DNA from 4 places in the Thioalkalivibrio sp. ALJ12 genome. Region 1 is predicted to be linked to each of the others. Evidence: predicted binding sites of a transcription regulator. Region 1 holds the regulator's gene; each other region holds the start of a gene.
The links. Region 1 encodes sigma-54, which starts transcription at its own class of promoters, with help from an activator protein. Its sites were predicted from a motif close to TGGCANGNTNCNTGCTT; they were not measured.

Region 1 (5,651 bases):
GCGTTCCGGGAGACGGTCACATCGGACGCGTACTGGCTGGCCAGGCTCACGAACTTGGCCGCCGCACGCGCATGCATCCCCAGACGATTAACGATGGGGACTTCGCGCTGCGGCATCCGAACACTCCTGGTCACAAAGAAGGATGCCATCGTGCCCGCCGGACAGGGCCTTGTTGACCAGCTCCGTCAGCGGCAGATGGCGGTAGTTCAGCACACGGATCAGCATCGGCAGGTTGATCCCGGCAATGACGCGGGCGTTCGCGCCCCGGGCCACGCGACTGGCCACATTGGATGGGGTGGAGCCAAACATGTCGGTCAGGATCAGCACGCCGGAGCCGGAATCCAGCTCGCCCAGGCGCGCCCTCGCGCGCGCCAGCACCTCGTCGGGGTCGTCATTCTGCGACATCGCCATGGACTCGCAATCCTCGGGCAGGTCGCCCAGCATGCTCTGGGCCGTCTGCAGCAGGGTGTCGCCGAGGTTTTGATGCGTGATCAGGATCAGACCAACGCCCATGGACTCACTCCGATTCGAGGGGCAGGGATAGCTCGCGGTGACGGGTGCTAACAGTAACATGTTCGCGCCCCCGCCAGGCAGCCGCCAGCCGCTCCACAAGATAAACCGAGCGGTGACGGCCGCCGGTGCACCCGATCGAAACGGTCACATAGCTGCGGTGATCCTGCCGGATCCGCGGGACCCACTGTTCGAGAAAGCCCTGGATCCCGTCATACATCTCCTCGACCTCGCCATGGCGCGCAAGAAACTCGCAAACAGCCGCATCGCGGCCAGTCAATGGCGCCAGATCGCGCTCGTAGTGCGGGTTGGGCAGACAGCGCACGTCGAACACGAAGTCGGAGTCCAGCGGGGCCCCGTGCTTGAACCCGAATGACTGAAAAAGCAGGGACAGGCGCTCCTCGCCCAGCAGCCCGACGCGGTCGCGCAGGGTGCGCGCGAGATCGTGCATCGACAGACGGGAGGTGTCCACGGTCAGATCCGCCTCGGCCGCAACATGGCCGAGCCAGTCACGTTCGCGCTCGATCGCGTCCACCAGTGGCACGCCGTCGCGCGCCAGTGGGTGTCGGCGCCGCGTCAGGTGATAGCGGCGCAGCAGGACCTCGCTGGAGGCCTGCAGAAACATCACCTCGACCTGCATCCCCTTGCCCCGGAGCTCGCGCAGGAGGTCGGCAAAGCCCTCGAGCGCCGTCAGCCCGCTGCGGACATCCACCCCGACCGCCAGATGCCGGTCTTCGTCCGCGTCGTAATCGCCACTGCGGACCTGTTCGATCAGCCCGGGCAGCAGCGGCAGCGGCAGGTTGTCGACACAGAAATAGCCGGCGTCCTCCAGCGTATGCAGGGCGACCGTCTTGCCGGAGCCCGACAGACCACTGACCAGCAGGAGTCGCATTCAGCCCTCCGGGTCCGGGTTGGGGACGGTGGTTGCAGGGATCGCGCGGTGGTACGGCGGCTCCTCGGGCTCGCCGCTCATCTGCCGGCGCTGACGTGCGCGCAGGTCGTCGCCGGCGACATAGCCCTGCATGTGCAACATGTGGTTGCGCACCGCCGCCTCGATCATCACCGCGATGTTGCGCCCCGGCGCGACCGGCAGGCTGATCAGCGGGATACGCAGCCCGAGGATGCCGATCTCCCCGCGGCGGCCATTCAGGCGGTCATCCGGCACCGGCGAGGGCTCGCCGTGGTCGCGCAGGTCGATAATCAGCCGCAGATACTTGCCGCCCTTGATCGCCGAATCCCCGTACATGGCGCGGACGTTCAGCACGCCCAGCCCGCGGACCTCGAGCAGATCCTGCAACAGGGCCGGGCAGTGTCCGCGCACGATATCCGGGGCGATGCGGGCAAACTCCGGTGCGTCGTCGGCGATCAGCCGGTGCCCGCGCGAGATCAGCTCGAGCGCCACCTCGCTCTTGCCCACGCTGGAGGCCCCGCTGATCAGCACGCCAATGCCGAGGATCTCCATGAACACGCCATGGCGCACCTCGAAATGGGCCAGCCGCTGCTGCAGGAAATAGCGCAGCAGGGAGATAATCTCGTGGCTGCTGGTCGAGGAGCACAAGATCAGCGGCAGCTGCTCATCGGGGACGTCCGGCATCTCCGAGAACGGGCAGGTGTCCTCGGCGAAGATCACCGCGGTCGTCCCGGTGCGGGCCATCTCCAGGATCAGTTGCTCGCGCTGATCATCGCTCAGCCGCGCGATATAGCGCGCCTCGAAATCGCCGATCACCTGGATACGGTTAGGCCGGATCAGGTTGAGGTGCCCGGCGAGGGGCAGGTCGTCGCCGTCACCGCCGACCAGGTTGCGATCCGGTGCGACCTGCTCGCCGTGTACGTAGCGCAGATCCAGGCGATTGCCCATCGCCTGGATCAGGACCTCTACGGTGATGTCGCGCGCGATGCCGCCCTCTCCCAGTGCCTCGTTCATGCACGAATCTCCGGCAGTGCTGGCACGGGGCGTCGTAAGAGAGAAAGTACTGCCGGGAGAGCCATGTTCAGGCGTCGCCGAAGGCCCGGGTCAGTTCGCGTTCCAGGGCGTCCGCGTCGCCGGCACGGCGCAGCGAGGCGATATTGTCGGGCTGCGAGAGACCGCGCGCCAGCTGCGCCAGCAGGTCCAGGTGCGCGCTGGTCGCCGCCTCGGGCACCAGCAGTGCGATCAGGATGTCCACGGGTTCGTGATCCATGGCGTCGAAGTCGACCCCCTGGTCCAGCCGCAGGACCGCGACCCGGGGGGCATCGAGCTCGGCCAGACGCCCATGCGGGATGGCCACGCCATGCCCCAGACCGGTGGAGCCAAGCTTCTCGCGGGCAGACAGGGCCTCGAAGATGGCCCCGCTGGCCGGGCCGGCGGACTCCTCGCCGCCGACGGCCAGCAACTCGGCCAGGGTCTCGAGCGCCCGTTTCTGGCTGGAACACTCGGGCTCCAGCCGGATACGGGCGCGGGTGATCAGCTCGGCAATGGTCATTGCGTTAAAGGGCCTGTTCGCGGTTGCGCTGGGCACCCTCGGCGCGGTGATGGTCCTTGACCTTTTCCTTGTGCTTGATCAGCTGACGATCCACCTTGTCGATCAGGCCATCAATCGCCGCATACATATCCTCGTGACTGGCTTCGGCGTGGATGTGATTGCCGCTGACCTGGAGATTGGCCTCCGCCTTGTTGTTCAGGTTCTGGTTTTTCTCGTGGGTCAGCACCACATGCACGTCGATCACTTTGTCGAAGTGGCGTTCCAGCTTCGCGAACTTTTCGTTCACGTAGTCGCGCAGGGCGTCGGTGATATCGACGTGATGGCCGGTCAGGTTGATCTGCATGGTCAGGCTCCTTTTTGCTTGGTTCCACTGGGCATACTCGCCATCTGCCGGCGTTCGCTGGAAGACGGTATGTGCATAGCCTCGCGGTACTTGGCCACGGTGCGTCGGGCCACATTAATGCCCCGATCCGACAGGATCTGGGCCAGTTTTGCATCACTCAGTGGCTTGTTCGGGGTCTCGCCACCAATCAATTCCCGAATCATGGCACGGATCGCGGTCGCCGAGCATTCGCCGCCATCGGCTGTGCCAACATGACTGGAAAAGAAGTACTTGAACTCGAATACCCCACGCGGGGTGTGCATGTATTTCTGTGTAGTCACCCTCGAGATGGTCGATTCGTGCATCTCCAGGGTCTCGGCGATATCGCGCAGGATCAGCGGTTGCATGGCAACCTCACCATGCTCGAGAAACCCCTGCTGGCGCACGACGATGGCCTGGGCGACCCGCAGCAGGGTGTCGTTCCGGCTGTGCAGGCTCTTCAGGAACCAGCGCGCCTCCTGCAACTGATCGCGCATAAACGCGCTATCACGCGCATCGGAGACCTGCCGCACCATGCCCGCATAGAGATCGTTGATGCGAATGCGCGGCGCAATCTCCGGGTTCAAGTCCACGCGCCAGCCATCGCGGTCATGGCGGACATAGACATCCGGCACCACATATTCCGAAGTGGACTCGCTGATCTGGGCACCGGGCCGCGGATTCAGGGTGCGGATCAGGTCCAGCGCCCGCGCCAGCTCGTCCGGGTCGCGCACGCCGGACTGGCGCTGCAGGGCTCGGTAGTCCCGCTTGGCCAGGCTCTCCATGCCGTTTTCCAGGATGGCTCGAGCCGCGTCACGCGCCGGGGCATCCGGCGCCAAATGGCGCAGCTGGATCTCCAGGCACTCGCGCAGGTCCCGCGCACCGACGCCCAGCGGGTCGCACTGCTGAATCCAGTGCAGCACCGCCTCGACCTCGTCGACCCCCACGGGCTCGTCTTCGCCCTGGCTGATCATCTCCGCCAGCGCCTCGAGTTCACTGTCCAGATAGCCGTCCGGGCTGATCGCGTCGATCAGCGCCGCCCCGATCCGTTGGTCTCGTGGGGTCAGGTGGCTCAGATGCAGCTGCCAGAGCAGGTGATCCTGCAGGCCCTCGTCCTCGCCGTCGGAGGTATTCTCCAGCGGGTCGCGGTCGTCCAGGCCGCGTGGGCTCGGGGCGGGCTCGTAGATGTCGTCCCAGCGACTGTCGGTGCTCAACTCCTCGGGGATCACGTCATCGCCAGCCGTGTCGGCCTGCATGCGATCCCCGTCGACCCGTTCGCCCCCTTCCTCCGGGCGCTCGGGCGGGGCCTCCTCGCCCTCGTCCTCCACCTGCTCGAGCATGGGGTTGCTTTCCAGCGCCTGCTGGATCTCCGCCTGCAACTCCAGCGTGGAAAGCTGCAGCAGACGGATCGCCTGTTGCAGCTGCGGGGTCATCGTCAGCGTCTGCCCCAGCTGCAGATTGAGCCCGGGTTTCAGCATCGCGGTTTGAGGTCCATGGTGACCATCAAGATCATCTTAAGGAAACACTGATCAATGTTCACAGTCGAAAGTTTTCTCCGAGATACACGCGGCGCACCTGGGGGTCGTCCAGCAGCTCCTGCGGGGTCCCGGCGCTCAGGATGCGGCCCTCACTAAGAATATAGGCCCTGTCGCAGATTCCGAGGGTCTCGCGCACGTTGTGGTCGGAAATCAGCACACCGATCCCGCGCTGGGCCAGATGCCCAATCACGGCCTGGATATCACCCACGGAAATCGGATCCACGCCGGCAAACGGTTCGTCCAGGCAGATAAAGCGCGGGTCACCGGCCAGTGCCCGCGCGATCTCGGCGCGGCGACGCTCGCCCCCGGACAGGGCAATCCCAGGGCTGTGGCGCACGGTCTCCAGCTGGAACTCCTCGATCAGGGCATCGCCGATGCGGCGTCGCTCGTGGCGGTCGAGCTCCGAGCGCAGCTCCAGCACCGCCTGCAGGTTGTCCCAAACACTCAGCCGACGGAAGATCGAGGCCTCCTGCGGCAGGTAGCCCAGCCCGGCTCGGGCCCGCGAATGAATCGGGGCCCGGGTGATGTCCCGGTCACCCAGCGTGATGCGGCCACGATTGGGCCGGATCAGGCCGACCAGGCTGTAGAAACAGGTGGTCTTGCCTGCGCCGTTCGGTCCCAGCAGGCCCACGACCTCCCCTGGTGCCAGATCGACGTCGACACGATCCAGCACCGTACGCTTGCCATAGCGCTTGGTCAGCTCGCGGCCGGTCAGATAGCCGGCCATCGGCGCAGATTCGCCACCGGCCGCGGCGGGCGCGCTGGTGTCGAGCTCGTTCA
Region 2 (5,651 bases), on a different contig from region 1:
GACGAGGCACTGGGCGAGTCCTCGCGCGACATCTCCGGGCTGGCCGGACGCCTGCTGCAAACGGCGGCGATGGCCTATGGTGCGCAGCAGTCGAATCGTCTGGGCGGCATGCTCGACCAGGCCAGCCGGTCGTCCGGCATACCCGCGATGGACTTCGGCCATGCCCTTGCCGCGGCCACCGAACCCGGCCGCACCTCGGCCGGGGGACTTGAGCAGGCCACCGCCATCCTGGGCGAGCTGGGGAGCCGTGGACTGGTGGGCGAACACGCCGGCCATCAGGTCCGGCGGCTTGCGCAGGTGCTGGAGGACCCGGAGGCCGCCGTGCGCGGCGAGCTGGAACGCCTGCAGATCGGCTCGCGGGACATCGCCGGGGTACTCCGCGAACTGGAGCGCCTCCCGCAAGGCCAACGCCGAAGCGTACTCGGAGCCCTGGACCACGACACCGCCCCGGCGCTGGAACTCCTGCTGGACGCCGGCCACCAGCGGCTTGACCAGCAGATGCACGAACTGGCCCAGCCCCGCAGCGCATCGTCCGGCTCTGCCGCCAGCGTCTTTGGCTTGCTGGCCCGTGACCACGATGCCGGGCTGTTCGGCGCCGGGGAGCTGCTGCAACGTCAGCTGGGCGATCACGCCCTGCGCCAGGGCGCCGAGCTGGGCATGGGGTTCTTCGCCCTGTTCGACGGGCTCTCGCAAACCCACCGTCAACTCGAACTGACCCCGGAGCGCATGTTGCGCTACCGCCAGTCCGCCGACCGTTCGTTCAACGACCTCGACAGCCTGCTGGTACACACCATGGTGCACTACCGCACCCGGCGCGACTTCGCCCGCGCCAGCGAGGCCGTGATGCTCCTCTACCCCGAGGCACGCCCGCGCATGGACGCCGCCCATCGCGTGGCGGGCGACATCATCACCGCCGAATGGCACCGCATGCAGCAACGCATGGACCTGCAATGGCAATAAACCCACGGAGAACCCACTGATGCGAATCCACCTGACGCCTGCCCGCATGCTCGCCATGGGCGCGATCCTGAGCCTGGGCCTGACGACCTCGCTCGCCCACGCCACGCCGGGCGCCGACCGCCAATTCGACCGCAATATCCAGGCGGTCGACACGGGCCTGCTGGAACCCGGCACCCGGGCGCTGCTGGACGCCTATCGCAGCGAACGTGGATCGCGCGAGGCGCGGCAGATCAGCCGTCAGGCCCTGCCGGGTCGCAGTGCCACGCAGTGCGCCTGGGACGATCGCTACCGCATCATGGCCAACCTCGAAGCGCCGTCCGAGGTTATCTTTACCCGCGCCCTGGTCACCAACAAGGGACGCGGCTCGGTAGACTTGGGCTTTGACCGCTTCGAACTGCACGCCGACGGCGCCTGCCCGGATACGGTCGACAACGGGCCCGTCAGTTTCTGGATGACCTGGTACCAGAACCACCAGGCCATGGAGCCGGCGGCCGTCTCCAGCATCGAGGAGGCGCGGCGGCTGTACGCCGCCTCCGCCATGGACAGCAGCATGAAGATGGTTATGCGCTTCGACGGCGAGATGCGGGACGGCCAGCCCCACGGTCGCTTCCGACTGATCCAGACCAATCACGCACCCGAGATGCAGGGCATGCGCGGCGGCAGTGTCAGCAGCCATGCGCTGGGTTATGTCGAATTCGAGGCCGGCGAGCGGATCCGGCGGCTGATCGTGACCGAGATGGCCCACGGCGCCACCCTGGTCTACCTGGAACAGCCCCATGGCGAGGCGAACATGCTCAACTACTGGGTCCTGCACGGGGCCGGCATGCACATGGGCGACCATTACCCGACCAACGCCGCTGGCGAAATCGATGGCCTCTTCGTACGTATGCGCAGCAACGAGAGCCCACCCGAGATCAGCGCCTGCGTGCGCGGCAACCTGCCCGCCGAGCGTTCCGCCTGCGACTAGGCCACGCTGACGGCCGCGGGGCAGGACCTCCCGCCCTGCGCCGTTTCCCTCAAGCCCCGAAAAAAGCACCCGGCTCAATCACTGATGGGCCCGGACGTCTCGTTCCGGCGCATATGAACTACACTCCCGGAACAACCACTTATAGCTGCGTGTAAAGGCCCGGGCGCGAACCGGTAAAGGACCGTGACCGCGCCGCCATACCCGCCCTGCCGCAACAGGGTGCAAAGCCGGCCAGGAAGGCCAAAGGATGCCACGCAATGTCCAGGTTCGAGTCGGCTCAACCCCTGGCAGGCAATACCCGGTATTCCGACTACCTGGCTCGAACGACGCTCCGCGCCTGGGTCGGGATGTCCTTTGTCTCCGCGACACTGATCATCGTCGCAGGCCTGCTGCTCTCCTGGTTGATCCCGTACCTGGCGGGTGGCGCCGACAGCATCGTGCCGCACTTCTACTACGTGCCAATCCTGTTTGCCGCCGCGCGCTTTGGGCCCGGCGCCGCCCTCGTCGTGGCACTGGTGGCCGGCGTACTGGCCGGGCCCCTGACCTATGTGGACGTCGCCGCCGCCACCGCACAGGAGACCGAACGCTGGCTGACGCGCACCGCCTTCTTCGTCGGGATCGGGCAATTGATGGCCTGGCTGGTCATTCCCGCGCTGCATCCGGTCACCGAGGAACTGCGGCGCATGCGTCAGGAATTCGATATCCGCCGGGGCCTGAAACACAACGAGTTCTTTCTGCGCTACCAGCCGATCTACTCGATCCGCCAGCATCGATTCGTCGGGGTCGAGGCGCTGATCCGCTGGCAGCACCCGGCACACGGCGAGCTGACGCCGGCGGACTTTCTCGACGTGGCGGAGGACTCCTCGCTGATACACGACATCGGCGCGCAGGTGATCGCCGAGGCCTGCCGACAGACCGAGGAGTGGAAGACCCTTGCGCAGGTCCATGGCCGCGAACCCTGGTACACCGCGATCAATCTCTCCGCCCGCGACTTCATTCGCCCCGAACTCGCGTACGACGTCGCATCCGCGCTCAAGCGCCACCACCTGCCACCCGAACTCCTGACCATCGAACTCACCGAGACCGTGCTCGCGCTCGAGGACGCCGAACCCGCCCTCGAGGCGCTGAAGCACCTGGGGGTACAGCTCGCCATCGACGACTTCGGCACCGGGTATTCGTCCCTCGCCTATCTCAATCGGTTTCCGATCGATACGCTGAAGCTCGACCGCCAGCTTGTATCCAGCCTCGGCCACGACCCCTCGGCCGAAGACCTCGCACGAGGCATCGCACTGCTGGCCGGATCGCTCGGGCTGAAGACCGTTGCCGAGGGCATCGAGACCCGGGACCAGATCGGCCTGAGCGAGGAACTCGGGTTCGACCGCATCCAGGGGTTTTACTTCGCCCGGCCCCTGACCGCGGACGAAATCCCGTCCCTTCTGCTGATCGAGGAGGTTGACCCGGACCACCCGCCGACGCCGAGCGGCGCCCGGGCGTAGAAAACCCCGGTGGGCGGTTCGCCCACCGGGGTCCTGGGAGATAGCAGGCGTAGTGCTGGTGGAGGCTACGAGTCCCCCGCCACCTCGGCGAATTGCTCACCAAGATCGCTGTCGTTGTCGATCAGGTAAGCAATCTCCTGGTATTCCTTGACGGTCAGCCCTTCATCCTCGATTGCGGCGACCATCTCGTCGTTGGCCTCGTCGCGCAGCTCCTGGGCCCCCTCGCCTTCTGCTTCCGCGATGTCATCTGCGTATTCCGCGCGGATGTCCTGGGCCGCATCCGCAGCCGCCAGAAAGCTTTCCAGATCGCTTTCACTGACGTCCTCGGCGGACATTTCGGGATCATCGGTCCATTCCTGCTCGAACACATGCGGATCATCCGCTGCCACTGTGCCCGCACCACCCAATGCGAGCCCGAGAGCCAGGGCGATCGAATAAGTTGCACCGGTCTTGTGTCCCATTCTGCGCCTCCTGCTTCTTCAGATTGGTTGGATTGCGTTAGCCCGTCGCAATGAACGCGCCGTCTGACCCGTAGCGATGCAGCCTCCGTGCCAACATGGCCTGAATGCCGCATGCCGTGCCGCCAGGCGGTTTCCGCACCTGGATGCAGTGATCGGACGGGTCCCAATCACATCCAGAGGTGGGTCATTCAGACACATGCATCGCCCCGACCCGTGTCGCTCCGACTCACTCCCTGGGGCCGCCTCGTTCAACGCCGGCAAGGCCCTTCACCCACAAAAAAGCCCCGAGGCGCAATGCCACGGGGCCCGGCCGTTTGCGCTCGGCGCCTGGGTTAGCTTGACCCGAAGTACTCCCGCAGGAGCTGCGTCGTGCGCGCGGCCGGATCCTCGCGAATGCGACGTTCCTCGTCCGCCAGAATGGTAAACAGACCATCCAGTGCGTGGTCGGTCACATAGCGATCCAGGTCCACATCCAGATCGGCCAGGCCGGGGATACGGCTGGCTGCATCGCGCAGCGGCTGGTACACCCGGTACACCCCGGCACCCTCCATATGCTCGCGCACCACGGGCGCATAGCGCTCGCGCAGATCCGACTCGGACGCACCGCGCAGGTACTGGGTCGCGGCATCGTCATCACCGCGCAGTACCGCGTGCACGTCGGACGGCTGCATGCCCCGAATCGCACTCACAAACACCGGGGCCGCCTCCCGTGCGGCCGCCTCGGCGGCCCGGTTCATGCGCCGCTCGAGATCATCCACCTGGCTGCCCATGCCAGCGCTGCGCAGCACATCCCCGGCCTGCCGCAACTCCTGCGGCAGACCGATCCGTATGGCCTGGTTGCCCCAGTAGCCGTCTTCCTGCCCCGTCCGTTCCACGGTTCGTTCGGTGCCGACTCGAAGGGCCTCGCGGACCGCCTCTTCCGCCCGGTCACCACCACTCCCCTCGCCGTTCAAACCGAAGTCGCGGACATCCAGTCCGGCACAGGCCGAGAGAAAAAACGGCAGAAACAGCAACAACAAGAGCGGCGAATTACGCATGCGGACACTCCGACAGAATCATACGGGGCATGATACACATCACGCCTCGCATACCCCGTGCCCCGCTTGTCACATCCAGCACCGCGCCAGGCTTGCGATCCACCCGCGCATGCTCAATTGTTAAGGAAACACTGACTAATGGACACACTCGCGTTGGTACCCCAGGTTTGCCGAGGCAAGGCGCATCGTGCAGCGGGTAGAGGTACTACCCGCAAGCGGCGCAACGCAGGATCGGGGAACCTGGGGTACCAACCCCACAACTCAATAAACGAAGGGGCTCGGCCGCTCGTTGTTATCAAAAACGGGCGCGCGCACGGCGTTGCGGCTCCCTTGTGCAGAATGACTGCACGGCGGTCACCGCGCCTTGTTCGCACGCAAAAGCGACTCGAGCGCGAGCGTGTACATTAATCAGTGTTTCCTTGAGTGATATGACCCACAGACCGCGCCGCCAAAGACCCGCCCGCAAGCGCCTGTACGCTGCCGCCGTCCTGTTCGGCTTGCCGCTACTCGCGTTCATCGCCTGGGTCACATGGACGGAGCAGCACCCGGAGCAGGAGCGCGAGTTGCGTGTGGAGGTCCAGGACCGCCTGCACGAGTGGTTTCCGGAGGTCATGGAGCTACCCGACGAGCTTCGCGGCTTTGTCCCGCGATCCACGGTATTCGACGACAGCACCCGCCCCGAAGTCGTGATGCTGCACGGGCTCGACGAGCCCGGCGATATCTGGGACAC
Region 3 (5,651 bases), 180 kb from region 1:
CGGCCCCTGTTCAATCAGGCCCATCAGGCGAGCGGCCAGCAGGCGCGGGCGCTGGCGAATGCGGTGCTGCAGTACGCGCGGCACATCGACGAGATGGAGGCCCTGGGCCCGCTGGTCGGGCAGATCGTGAACAAGCATGTGTCGCTGCAGGTGCAGCCGGAGCACTACCCGATTGTGGGTGAGTGCCTGCTGCGGGCAATGCGCGAGCTGCTGGGCGAGGAGATCGCGACCGATGCCGTGCTGGAGGCCTGGGGTGCGGCCTACCAGCAGCTGGCGGATATCCTGATCGCTGTCGAGGAGGATGCCTATCAGCAGGCCGAGGCGCAGGCGGGCGGCTGGCGCGGACTGCGTTCGTTTGTCGTGCGGCGCAAGGTGCCGGAGAGCGAGGAGATCACCTCGTTCTATCTGGAACCCCAGGACGGCGGGCCGGTCCCCCCGTTCCAGCCCGGCCAGTACATCGGGCTGAAGGTCGACATTGATGGCGAAGAGCTGCGCCGCAACTACTCGCTCTCCATCCCGCCGGGCGCGGACGGGTTGCGCATCAGCGTGAAACGGGAGCCGGAAGGCCGGGTATCGCGTTTTCTGCACGACCGCATCCAGGAGGCCGATGTACTGGAGCTTACCCCGCCGTCCGGAGATTTCGTCCTGCGCGAAAGCAGTCGTCCGCTGGCCCTGATCTCGGCGGGTGTGGGGATTACCCCGACCATGGCCATGCTGGAGCCGGCACTGGAGGCTGGGCGCCGGGTGCACTTCATCCATTGCGCCCGCCACGGCGGGGTCCATGCCTTTCGCGAGCAGGTTGAGGCGAGGGCACGGGAGCACGATCACCTGCGCCCGTACTTCTGTTACAGCGAGCCCGGGGCCGATGACGCCGCCGACGCGACGGGCTTCCTGACTCAGGAGAAGCTCGCCGAGTGGCTCCCGCATCGCACGGAGGTCGACGTCTACTTCCTGGGGCCGACGCCCTTTATGCGGCAGGTGCGTCAGCAGTTGCGTGAACTGGGTGTGCCGGACGAGCGTTGTTTCTTCGAGTTCTTTGGCCCGGCCCGGGCCCTGGAAGCTTGATCAGATCGACTGGGTGGCCGCCACCAGCGCACGGAACAGGCGCTGGTGGCGGGTCTTCTGCGGCAGGTATTCGGGGTGCCACTGCACGCCGATACACCAGCCGTTTTCGGCCTCGATCGCCTGGACGACGCCCGTCTCCTCGCGCCCGACGATCCGCATCCCCTGGCCGAGTTGGTCCACCGCCTGATTGTGCAGCGCGTTCACATGGATCGTGCCCGCGCCCAGTATCTCGGCCAGATGGCTGCGGCCATCGAGCAAGACCGGCTTGACCGGCAGCAGACTGCGCGCTTGCGGGGTCTCGACATAGAACTCGGCCAGATCCTGCTGTAGCGTCCCGCCGCGCACCACGTTGACCAGCTGCATCCCGCGACAGATCCCCAGTACAGGACGGTGCTCGTCCAGCGCGCGATGGATCAGCGCCTTCTCCAGCCGGTCACGTTCCACATCCAGCACGCCGCCATGCGACTGGAACAGCCGCCGCAGCAGCCAGAGCGCGGGATAGAAAAGGTACCCGATCAGCCGCTGGGACAGGCGCCGTTCCGCGCCGCGAATGGCCTCGGGGTTCGGGCCCTGAGGCAGCGACTCCCCGTACAGTTCGGGATCGACATCCGCACCGCCCCCGACCACCAGTGCGTCGAACGATTGATGGGGGCGCGGCTTGCCGGGGCGTACGCGCAGGGGTCGACCGCCGGCGCGCCAGACGGCCAGCGCGGTGAACAGCCAGGCGGGGCCTCCGCCCTGGTCGGGTCCTGTGATCGCGACCACCGGACGCCGCGCCGGTCCGGCGTTGCTCATGGTGTCGTACTCAGAACCAGCCACGCAGCTTCCTGGCCCAGTCGTCGGCCCAGCGACCCAGTGCCTGGGTGGGGCGTTCCAGGTATTCACGGCTCATCCGCTGCAGGCGTTCCCGGTCCGCGGCGAGCCGTTCCACTTCGACCCAGCCGTTAAAGGGGTGGGCCAGGCTCCATTCGGGATCGTCGATCTCGCAGTTGGGCAGACGATAGTGGAACGCGGGCCGGGCCTTGACCAGCTCATGTTCGACCGGGGCCGCGTCGATCCGCTCCTGATCCAGTTCGGCAAACAGCGGCAGCATGTCCAGCGGCCGATTACGCGTGGTGTTGTGCGCGAGGTAGTGGTCAATCAGTTCCCCCTGGTCCGGCTGGAAGTCCGGGTTCAGGGTCTCGCGGACGAAGGTGCCTGGGAATGCGCGGATGTAGGGCGACAGGCGTCTGGCCAGGTCGATCTCGCCCGCGTTCGTCAGCATCTCGTAGAGCAGCAGGAAGGCCCGCAGGACATCGAGGATCCAGGCGGCATCGGTGCTGTGGACCTCGATATTGAGCTGCAGCCCGAACGCGTAGAGCAGCGAACGCTCGGTCCCAAGGGCACCGTCTTCCTGCAGTGCGGCCCGAACGCGATCCAGCCGGGGAAGCGCCGAGGCCGGTATCGGTGGTGCGACGATCTCGTGCGGTACCAGGCGCCCGGCGGCATCGGCCAGCCAGCGGTCGAGCGCCGCCTCGTCGGTGTCGTCGAGCTCGATGCCCAGCCGCCGCAGGTGGCTGCGATACGCCCGGTCCTTCAGTACCCGGGCATCCAGCTCCACCTGGAAATCACCCTGGTCCGTATCGCAGACCCGGGCGACGAACGGGCTTTCGCAGCGGACCTGCCCGCCGAACTCGGCGCGGATGGCCTCGGCCATGCGTTCGAGCGAGACGCCGGCCATCTCGATCTCCACGCCGACCTTTCGGGGTGACCCTTCCGGATTGTCTGGCCAGGGCAGATCGTGAAAGCGCTCGGGCATCAGGAATGTCCTTGGGAAGCTGCCGCGCCATGATACCGGTTCGGTGTACCTGCTGTGGGCAAGCCAGTACGATAGGCGCCGGCCGCCAGGGCCGGACCGCAAAGGTACGGGATGGATCGAATCTACCTCAAGGATCTGCGCATTGATGCCGTCGTCGGCGTCTATGATTGGGAGCAGCGCATCCAGCGCCCCCTGCGCTTTGATATCCAGCTAGCTACCGACACGCGCATCGCTGCGCACTCGGGCGAGATCACGGACACGGTCGATTACGAGGCGGTGGCCAATGCCGTGCGCGCGATCGTCACGCGCGAACCCCACGCGCTGCTGGAATCCCTGGCCGAGGAGATCGCGGAGGCCCTGATGGCCGAGTTTCGCACCCCGTGGGTGCGCATCGAGCTGGGCAAGCCCGGCGCGGTCGCCGGTGTGGCCGAGGTCGGCATCGTGGTCGAACGCGGCACCCTGCCAGCCTCTACCTGATCCCTTTGCGTCGGTTCCTGTCCTAGTTCGCCTCGACCCCGGCCGTGCGGCCGGTCACAGATTTATCATTCCTTGACCCAATATGGTGCGTGTGCACTTTTAGTGCGCACCGCTTTTGTGCGTGCTGGCGTCGTTCACCTGCAACAGGTGTTGTGAAAAGCCGATCTGGCTCCGTTTTCCCGATATGGCACGGCCTGTGCAAGGACCGGGTGTCGACTACGCGACACTCGATTGCACAACTGGGAGAACACAATATGAAGAAGTTCACTCGTTCCGCGCTGGCCGCCGCCATCGTCACTGTCGGCTCCACCGGTGGTGTGGCCTTTACCTCTACTGCCACCGCGGAGCTTTCCGTGAACATTGGGGCAGTCTCCAACTACTACTTCCGTGGTGGTTCCGAAACCGATGATGGCGCCGCAATTCAGGGCGGCATTGATTACGAACATGCGTCCGGTTTCTACGTCGGTACCTGGGTCTCGAATGTGGACTTTGGCACTGACGATGAAGGTGTCGAAGACCAGACGAGCTATGAGCTCGATTTGTATCTCGGGTTTGCCGATGACTTTGACAACGGTCTTGGCTACGACGTTGGCTACGTCTACTACGCCTACCCCGATGCCCGTGCTGGTGGCAGTTCCCTGAGCGCCGACTTCGGCGAGATCTACGGCGAGCTGAGTTTCGATACCGGCCCGGTCGGTCTGTACGCCGGTATTGCACACGTCGTCACCGACAGCTCCGACTCCGCCCTGGAGCGCAAGGACACCTACTACTACGGCGGCCTCGATATCCCGTTCATGGATGTCTACAGCGTCGGCTTCCTGGTCGGTCGCCAGACCTTCGACGACACCGACGAGAACGACAACTACACCCACTACACCGCGAGCCTCACCCGCGATGCGGGCGACTGGGGCGAGTTCAGCTTCAACCTTGAATACGTCGACGAGTCCGACGAGGACGTTGGCGCCTGGGTGGGCTGGACCAAGACGTTCTAAACCCGGCTTTTCCACTCAAGTAACTGCGGGTCCGCCCTCAGGCGGCCCCGCTCAAGGAGTCCGACATGAAGATGATTACCGCCGTGATCAAGCCGTTCAAGCTTGATGATGTCCGCGAGGCGATCTCGGAGATCGGCGTGCAAGGAATGACCATGACCGAAGTAAAGGGTTTTGGTCGTCAGCGCGGCCATACCGAGCTCTATCGCGGCGCCGAATACGTGGTCGATTTTCTGCCCAAGGTGAAACTGGAAGTGGCTGTCGACGAAAACCTGGTCGATCAGGTGGTCGAGGCCATTTCCAAGTCTGCCAGTACGGGCAAGATCGGCGACGGCAAGATCTTTATCACCCCGGTGGAGCAGGTCGTGCGTATTCGCACGGGCGAGACCGGCCCGGAAGCCCTTTAAGGGTTTTCCCTCTTCCATCGAATGAGGAATTTCAATCATGGAAATTGAACAACAAGTTGTCGAACTCGCCTATGCGATGGACACCTTTTATTTTCTGGTGGCCGGTGCACTGGTGATGTGGATGGCCGCGGGCTTTACCATGCTCGAGGCCGGGATGGTGCGCACCAAGAGTGTCGCCGAAATCGCGACCAAGAATATCGCCCTGTATTCGATCGCCAGCATCATGTACATGCTGATCGGCTACAACATTATGTACGGCGATGGCCTGAGCTCCGTGATCCCGAGCCTGGGCTTCCTGATCACGGGCGACAACGCCGTGGGTGACGTGCTGGGTAGTGATGGCGACATCTACTACTCCGATCGTGCCGACTTCTTCTTCCAGGTCGTGTTCGTGGCGACCGCGATGTCCATCGTCTCGGGTGCCGTAGCCGAACGGATGAAGCTGTGGGCCTTCCTCGCCTTTGCGGTCGTGCTGACCGGCTTCATCTACCCGATCCAGGGCTTCTGGAGCTGGGGCGAAGGCTTCCTCGACCAGATCGGCTACCTCGACTACGCCGGTTCCGGCATCGTCCACTTCACGGGTGCCGCTGCGGCGCTGGCCGGTGTGCTGCTCCTTGGGGCGCGCAAGGGCAAGTACGGCAAGGACGGCCAGATCAACGCGATCCCGGGCTCCAACATGCCGTTGGCCACTCTGGGCGTGCTGATCCTGTGGTTGGGCTGGTTCGGCTTCAATGGCGGCTCCGAGCTGAAGGTCTCGGACATCGAATCCGCCAACGCCGTGGCCGCCGTGTTCGCCAACACCAACCTGGCCGCGGCCGGGGGTGTGATCGCTGCCCTGATCACCACTCGTCTGGTGTTCGGCAAGGCCGATCTGACCATGGCGCTGAACGGCGCGGTCGCGGGCCTGGTGTCCAT
Region 4 (5,651 bases), 350 kb from region 1:
TGGTTCGACGACACTCTTGTGTCCGAAGGCACAATCGATGCCGAGGACCTGAAGCTATACTCGTTGGTGGATGCCCCGGAAGACGTGGTGGACGTGATCTTCGAGCATTACGAGGCGCGCAGCTTCGAGCCTTCCGCGGAAGAAAAGAAACGCATGATGGAGCTGTGAGCATGGCCGCTAAGTGCACCCATTATCCCGCCGCCCTCCTGGTCGGTCTGCTTCTCGCGCCGGCTCTGGCCATTGCCCAGCAGGAGCGCGAGTGGGACGATGCCCCGCCGCCGCCCGAGATGCCGGACGAGGCCGAGGCCGACCCCGCGCCGCCCGTGCTCGACGAACGCGCGCGCGAGCAGCGGGGCCTGGAAGAGGCTGACATTGTGATCATCGAACGCGACGGGGAGACCCGGCGCGAGTACCGCATGGGCGGGCAACTGGTGATGGTGGAGGTGATCCCCGCGGCCGGTCCCTCCTACTACCTGATCGACAGCACCGGCGACGGCCTGCTCGATCGCCGTCAGCGTGAGCTGGAACCCGATTTCGTACCGCCGTCCTGGGTGATTTTCCAATGGTAATGAACGAACACGACTGCCAGGCCTGTGCCGAGGCCTGCGGGGTGAGCATCGAGTTTCGCGAGGGCGAGGCCTTGCTGGCGGGGCAGCCCGTGCAGTGCCTGCGTCTGTCGGCGGATGCCGCCTCCGGTATCGAGGCGGCCCTGAAGGGTGCAGGCATCAGCCCGCTGGCCACCGCTGATGCCGACGGGACGCGGATTCTTTTCCTGGATCAAGGTCAGGCATTGCGCGAACCCCTGTCGGCCGAGGGCCCCGGAAGCCTCAACGCCCTGGGGGAGCGGGCCGCGAGCTGGCAGGCCCTGCACCCGGCGAGTGCGATGCCGGAGGCCACGGGCTATCGCCGCGGGGTGCTGCAGCAGCTATTGCGCGAACGCGCCGATGCCCTGGGCCAGACGCTGTTGGCCGACGAGCGGGAGACGCTGGACGCCGAACTCCACCACCAGAGCCTCTATCGTTTCGAGGATCTGCCGCTGGCCGGGAGCTACTGGCACTCGGTGCGGGTCTATTCGGAAGGGGCCGGGCTCGCGGATCTGGTGATGCCGCCGGCGCCGGTGCCCGCTTTCTGGCAGCTCGCGCGCATCGCATTGGCGATTGCGGTGGACGAGGCCGGCGAGATTCGAGCCGATGCCTACCGCGCGTTGCTTGCGGGCTACCATGCCAGACGCCCGTTGGCCGCGATCGAGCGCGGGGCCGCACCGACATTGCTGCGCCTGGCCGCACTGGACGACTGGATCGGTCGTCGCGAATCCGGCGCGACGGGCGAGGCCGAACGCCAGCGGCTCGTTGCGCTGCAGGGGCACGCCGCCCGTGTGCAGGGCATGTGGGTACGTGCCGCGTAGGTGGCTCGGGGGTTTCGGCCCAAGGAGATCGACGATGAACAAGGTCTGGGTGCTGTTTCTAGTCGCGATGTGCCTGCCGGCGCTCACCCAGGCCGAGGTCTATCGCTGGACTGACGACCAGGGCAATGTGCACTTTGGCGACCGTCCTCCCGAGGGCAGCGCCAGCGAGTCGGTCGATGTACGTGAGCCCATGCGCGGGGTGCCGCTCGAGGGTGCCCGAGAGATCCTTGAACGTCCGGTGCGGCCTCAGCAAGAGGAGGCCGATGCCAGTGGCTACGAACGCGTCGCGATTACGCAGCCGGAGGACGGGGCCGGCGTGCGTGCCAATGACGGCAATGTCACCGCCGAGGTGGCGCTGGAGCCCGCCCTGGATACCGAGGCCGGCCATCGCGTCGTCTGGCTGCTGAACGGCGAGGAGGCTGGCGACAGCACCGGCTCCAGTATCACCTTCGAGGGGCTCAACCGCGGCGAATACAGCCTGCAGGCGCGAGTAGAAGACGACGCCGGGCAGGAGCTCGCCAGCAGCGACACCATCCAGTTCAACGTGCTGCGCATCGCGATCCCGCGCGAACAGCAGCAACAACAGCGCCCGCAGCAATTCCCCCAGGGCGGCGCCCCGCAGGCCCCTCGGGCCCCCCAGGCCCCGCGCGCACCTCAGCCCCAGGTCCAGCAGATTCCGCAGAACTAGTCGGCCGCACCAACTCCGTGCGCATTCTGCCCCAATATGGTGCCGTATTTGCACTATAATGGGGCGGTGCTTGGTGATTGCCGCCACGGCCGCCTTGCCTGGGCGCTCTCCTGCCCGCGGATGATCCACCCTGTGCTGTGCCCCTGTTTGGCGCGATTCCTGCTTGAGGCCCGTTGATGAACAATCCTGTTGCCAAGCCCGCCCCAGCGCCATGGCCCTGGTGGGACGACCTGTCAACTGCCGTGCTGGTGACGGATGGCGAGCTGCGCCTGGTCAGCCTGAACAGTGCGGCCGAGGTCCTGCTGGGGCTTAGCCGCGAGCGTATCGTCGGCCACGGACTGGGGCAGTGCCTCAGGCTCGACCGCAGCCTGTCCAATCGGCTGCGGTCGGTGTTGTCACTCGATCAGCCGATTACCCTGCGCGCCCGACAGATGGAGCCACTGCGCGCCGAGCCCTTCCTGGCGGACATCACCATCACGCCTCTGCGCGGTGACGATGGCCGCGAGCCACAACTCTTGTTTGAACTTAACGCCATTGATCGCCATGAACGGATCAGTCGCGAGGAACAGCTGCAAAAGCAGCAGGCGATCACGCGTGCGGTGACCCGGGGGCTGGCCCACGAGATCAAGAACCCGCTGGGCGGCCTGCGCGGGGCGGCGCAGCTATTGGCCAGCGAGCTGGATGACGACGGGCTGAAGGAATACACCGGCATCATCATTCGCGAGGCGGACCGGCTGCGCAGCCTGGTCGATCGCATGCTGGGCCCGAACAACCTGCCCCGCCTCGAGGCCGTAAACCTCCACGAGGTGCTGGAGCACGTGCGCGGCCTGGTCAGTGTGCAACTGCCGCTGGGTCTGAAGATCCGCGGCGACTACGACCCGAGCATCCCGGATGTGCAGGCCGACCGCGACATGCTGGTGCAGGCCATCCTGAATCTGGTGCAGAACGCGGTGCAGGCGTTGAGCGAGGGCGGCGAGATCACCCTGGTCTCGCGCGTACTGCGCCAGTACACCATTTCCGGTCACCGCCACCGCCTGGTGGCACGCCTGAGCGTGCGCGACAACGGCCCGGGCATCCCGGAGGAGATCCGCGAGCGCATCTTCTTCCCGATGGTGACCGGCCGCGCCGCGGGCACCGGCCTGGGCCTGCCCATCGCCCAGAGCCTGATCCAGTTGCACAACGGACTCATTGAATGCCGTTCGCGACCGGGCAGCACCTCGTTCGACATCCTGCTGCCGATCGAACCCCAAAATGCCAAGGAGGCCGGCAACTGATGGACCCCATCGTCTGGATCATTGACGACGACGACTCGATCCGCTGGGTGCTGGATCGCGCCCTGCAGCGCGCCGGTATCAATGTGCGCGGGTTCGAGACGGCCGACGCGGCCTGGGCTGCGCTGGAGACTGACGAGGCCCCGGATACGGTGGTGGCCGACATCCGCATGCCGGGGCTGAACGGCCTCGATTTTCTCGCCCGTATGCAGACCCGCCCGGATCCGCCACCGGTCATCATCATGACGGCGTTTTCGGATCTCGAGAGCGCGGTCGGCGCTTACCAGACCGGGGCTTTCGAGTATCTGCCCAAGCCGTTCGATGTCGACGAGGCCGTGGCCCTTGTTCAGCGTGCGCTGGAGGCGCGGGCGACTGCGCAGCAAAATGCCGAGGGTGGCGCCAGGATCGAGGACACCCCCATCATCGGCGAGGCGCCGGCGATGCAGGAGATGTTCCGCGCGATCGGGCGTCTGTCGCGCAGCAATATCACCGTACTGATCAACGGCGAGTCCGGCACTGGCAAGGAGCTGGTCGCGAGGGCCCTGCACCAGCACAGCCCGCGGGCCGATCAGCCATTGATCGCGTTGAACACCGCCGCGATCCCGAAAGACCTGCTGGAGAGCGAGCTGTTCGGTCATGAGCGTGGCGCCTTTACCGGCGCCAGCCAGAGCCGCAAGGGCCGCTTTGAGCAGGCCGATGGCGGCACACTGTTCCTCGACGAGATCGGCGACATGCCGTTCGACCTGCAGACGCGTTTGCTGCGGGTGCTGGCGGACGGAACCTTCTATCGCGTCGGTGGGCATACCCCGATCCGGGTGGATGTGCGCATCATCGCCGCCACCCACCAGGACCTCGAGGAGCGCGTGCGCGCCGGGCTGTTCCGCGAGGATCTGTTCCATCGCCTGAACGTGATCCGTATCCATGTGCCGTCGTTGCGCGAGCGCCCGGAGGACATCCCGCTGCTGGTGCAGCACTTCATGGCCGAGGTGGCGTGCGAACTGGGGGTCGAGGCGAAGACCATGCGGCCGGAGGTGGTGCGCGAGCTGCAGCGTCTGCCCTGGCCGGGTAATGTTCGCCAGCTGGAGAACACCTGTCGCTGGCTGACGGTCATGGCCTCGGGACGTGAGGTGCACCTGGACGACCTTCCGGCCGAGCTGCATCAGGATGCGCCGCCCATGGAGACCCACGGAGGCCTGTCGGACGCGCAGATGGCCACGCCGCGTGACTGGACCAGCGAGCTGGCCCAGGTCGCTCGGCAGCACTGGCAACAGGGCGAGCGCGACCTGCTCGGCCGGGTTCTGCCACAACTGGAGCGTACGGTGATTCGCGAGGCGCTGAATGTGACCGGTGGGCATCGCCAGCAGGCCGCTGCCCTGCTGGGCTGGGGCCGCAACACCCTGACTCGCAAGATTCAGGAGCTGGGCATCGACGACGAGTAGGGCAGATCAGGTCGTGGGGTCTTCCGGGGCCGGGGCGGCGCAGGCGGAGATCGCGCTGTTGAGCTGCAGGCTCCCGGTCAGCTCGCTGACCTGCTGGATGCCGTGGCGATCCATGTAGTCGCGGATGCCGTCCAGGATCTTCGGCAGGCACAGCGGATCGTAGAACAGCCCGGTACCCACGCCCACGGTGCTGGCGCCCGCGATCAGGAATTCCAGCGCGTCGCGCGCATTCATCACGCCGCCCTGGCCGATGATCGGGACATTATGCGGTGCGGCCACCTGATAGACCTGCTGTACTTTCAGCAGCGCGATCGGCTTGATCGCCGGGCCGGAGAGTCCGCCCTGGTTGTTGCCGATCACCGCGCGGCGGTTTTCCACGTCGACGGCCATCCCCATCAGGGTGTTGATCACGGCAAACCCGTCGGTCCCGGCATCGATGCAGCGGCGGGCATTCTCGGCGATGTCGGTCTGGTTGGGCGACAGCTTGGTGATCAACGGCTTGGAGGTCACGGAGCGGCAGGCCTCGACCACGCGCGCCGACATCTCCGGGTCGTTGCCGAACGCCACGCCGCCTTCTTTCACGTTGGGGCAGGAGATATTGATCTCGATGGCATCGATCGGCGAGTCGTCGAAACGCCGGGTGACCTCGACGTACTCCTCGATCGTGGAGCCCGAGACGTTGGCGAAAAAGCGCGTCTCCTCGAAATCCAGTGCGGGCAGGATCTCGTCCACCACCCGGTCCACGCCCGGATTCTGCAGGCCGATCGCATTCAGCATGCCGTCGGGCGTCTCGTAGACGCGGTGCGGCGGGTTGCCCAGTCGCGCCTGGCCGGTCGTGCCCTTCAGGC

Region 2: F467_RS0110005 (DUF4168 domain-containing protein) is a predicted target of sigma-54. The motif match lies at 3,961-3,977, and genes of this name have one in related genera.
Region 3: F467_RS0103240 (TorF family putative porin) is a predicted target of sigma-54. The motif match lies at 3,526-3,542, and genes of this name have one in related genera.
Region 4: glnL (nitrogen regulation protein NR(II)) is a predicted target of sigma-54. The motif match lies at 2,242-2,258, and genes of this name have one in related genera.

The regions. Positions count from the first base shown of each region.
Region 1 is NZ_KB899538.1:861,020-866,670, reverse strand. Features, by position in the region: gene F467_RS0104135 (HPr family phosphocarrier protein) at 1-116, opposite strand, end outside; gene F467_RS0104130 (PTS sugar transporter subunit IIA) at 88-513, opposite strand; gene rapZ (RNase adapter RapZ) at 518-1,402, opposite strand; gene hprK (HPr(Ser) kinase/phosphatase) at 1,403-2,434, opposite strand; gene F467_RS0104115 (PTS sugar transporter subunit IIA) at 2,502-2,972, opposite strand; gene hpf (ribosome hibernation-promoting factor, HPF/YfiA family) at 2,977-3,315, opposite strand; gene F467_RS0104105 (RNA polymerase factor sigma-54) at 3,318-4,811, opposite strand; gene lptB (LPS export ABC transporter ATP-binding protein) at 4,870-5,598, opposite strand; gene lptA (lipopolysaccharide transport periplasmic protein LptA) at 5,649-5,651, opposite strand, start outside.
Region 2 is NZ_KB899539.1:570,948-576,598, forward strand. Features, by position in the region: gene F467_RS0109990 (hypothetical protein) at 1-960, shown strand, start outside; gene F467_RS0109995 (hypothetical protein) at 980-1,927, shown strand; gene F467_RS0110000 (bifunctional diguanylate cyclase/phosphodiesterase) at 2,185-3,423, shown strand; gene F467_RS0110005 (DUF4168 domain-containing protein) at 3,489-3,884, opposite strand; gene F467_RS0110010 (DUF4197 domain-containing protein) at 4,217-4,921, opposite strand; gene F467_RS0110015 (lecithin--cholesterol acyltransferase) at 5,350-5,651, shown strand, end outside.
Region 3 is NZ_KB899538.1:677,002-682,652, forward strand. Features, by position in the region: gene hmpA (NO-inducible flavohemoprotein) at 1-1,065, shown strand, start outside; gene F467_RS0103225 (gamma-glutamyl-gamma-aminobutyrate hydrolase family protein) at 1,066-1,860, opposite strand; gene F467_RS0103230 (amidoligase family protein) at 1,871-2,863, opposite strand; gene folB (dihydroneopterin aldolase) at 2,975-3,340, shown strand; gene F467_RS0103240 (TorF family putative porin) at 3,595-4,332, shown strand; gene F467_RS0103245 (P-II family nitrogen regulator) at 4,398-4,736, shown strand; gene F467_RS0103250 (ammonium transporter) at 4,774-5,651, shown strand, end outside.
Region 4 is NZ_KB899538.1:513,688-519,338, forward strand. Features, by position in the region: gene F467_RS0102445 (TIGR00730 family Rossman fold protein) at 1-168, shown strand, start outside; gene F467_RS0102450 (DUF2782 domain-containing protein) at 171-569, shown strand; gene F467_RS0102455 (hypothetical protein) at 569-1,405, shown strand; gene F467_RS0102460 (DUF4124 domain-containing protein) at 1,440-2,093, shown strand; gene glnL (nitrogen regulation protein NR(II)) at 2,270-3,367, shown strand; gene ntrC (nitrogen regulation protein NR(I)) at 3,367-4,803, shown strand; gene F467_RS0102475 (dihydroorotate dehydrogenase) at 4,810-5,651, opposite strand, start outside.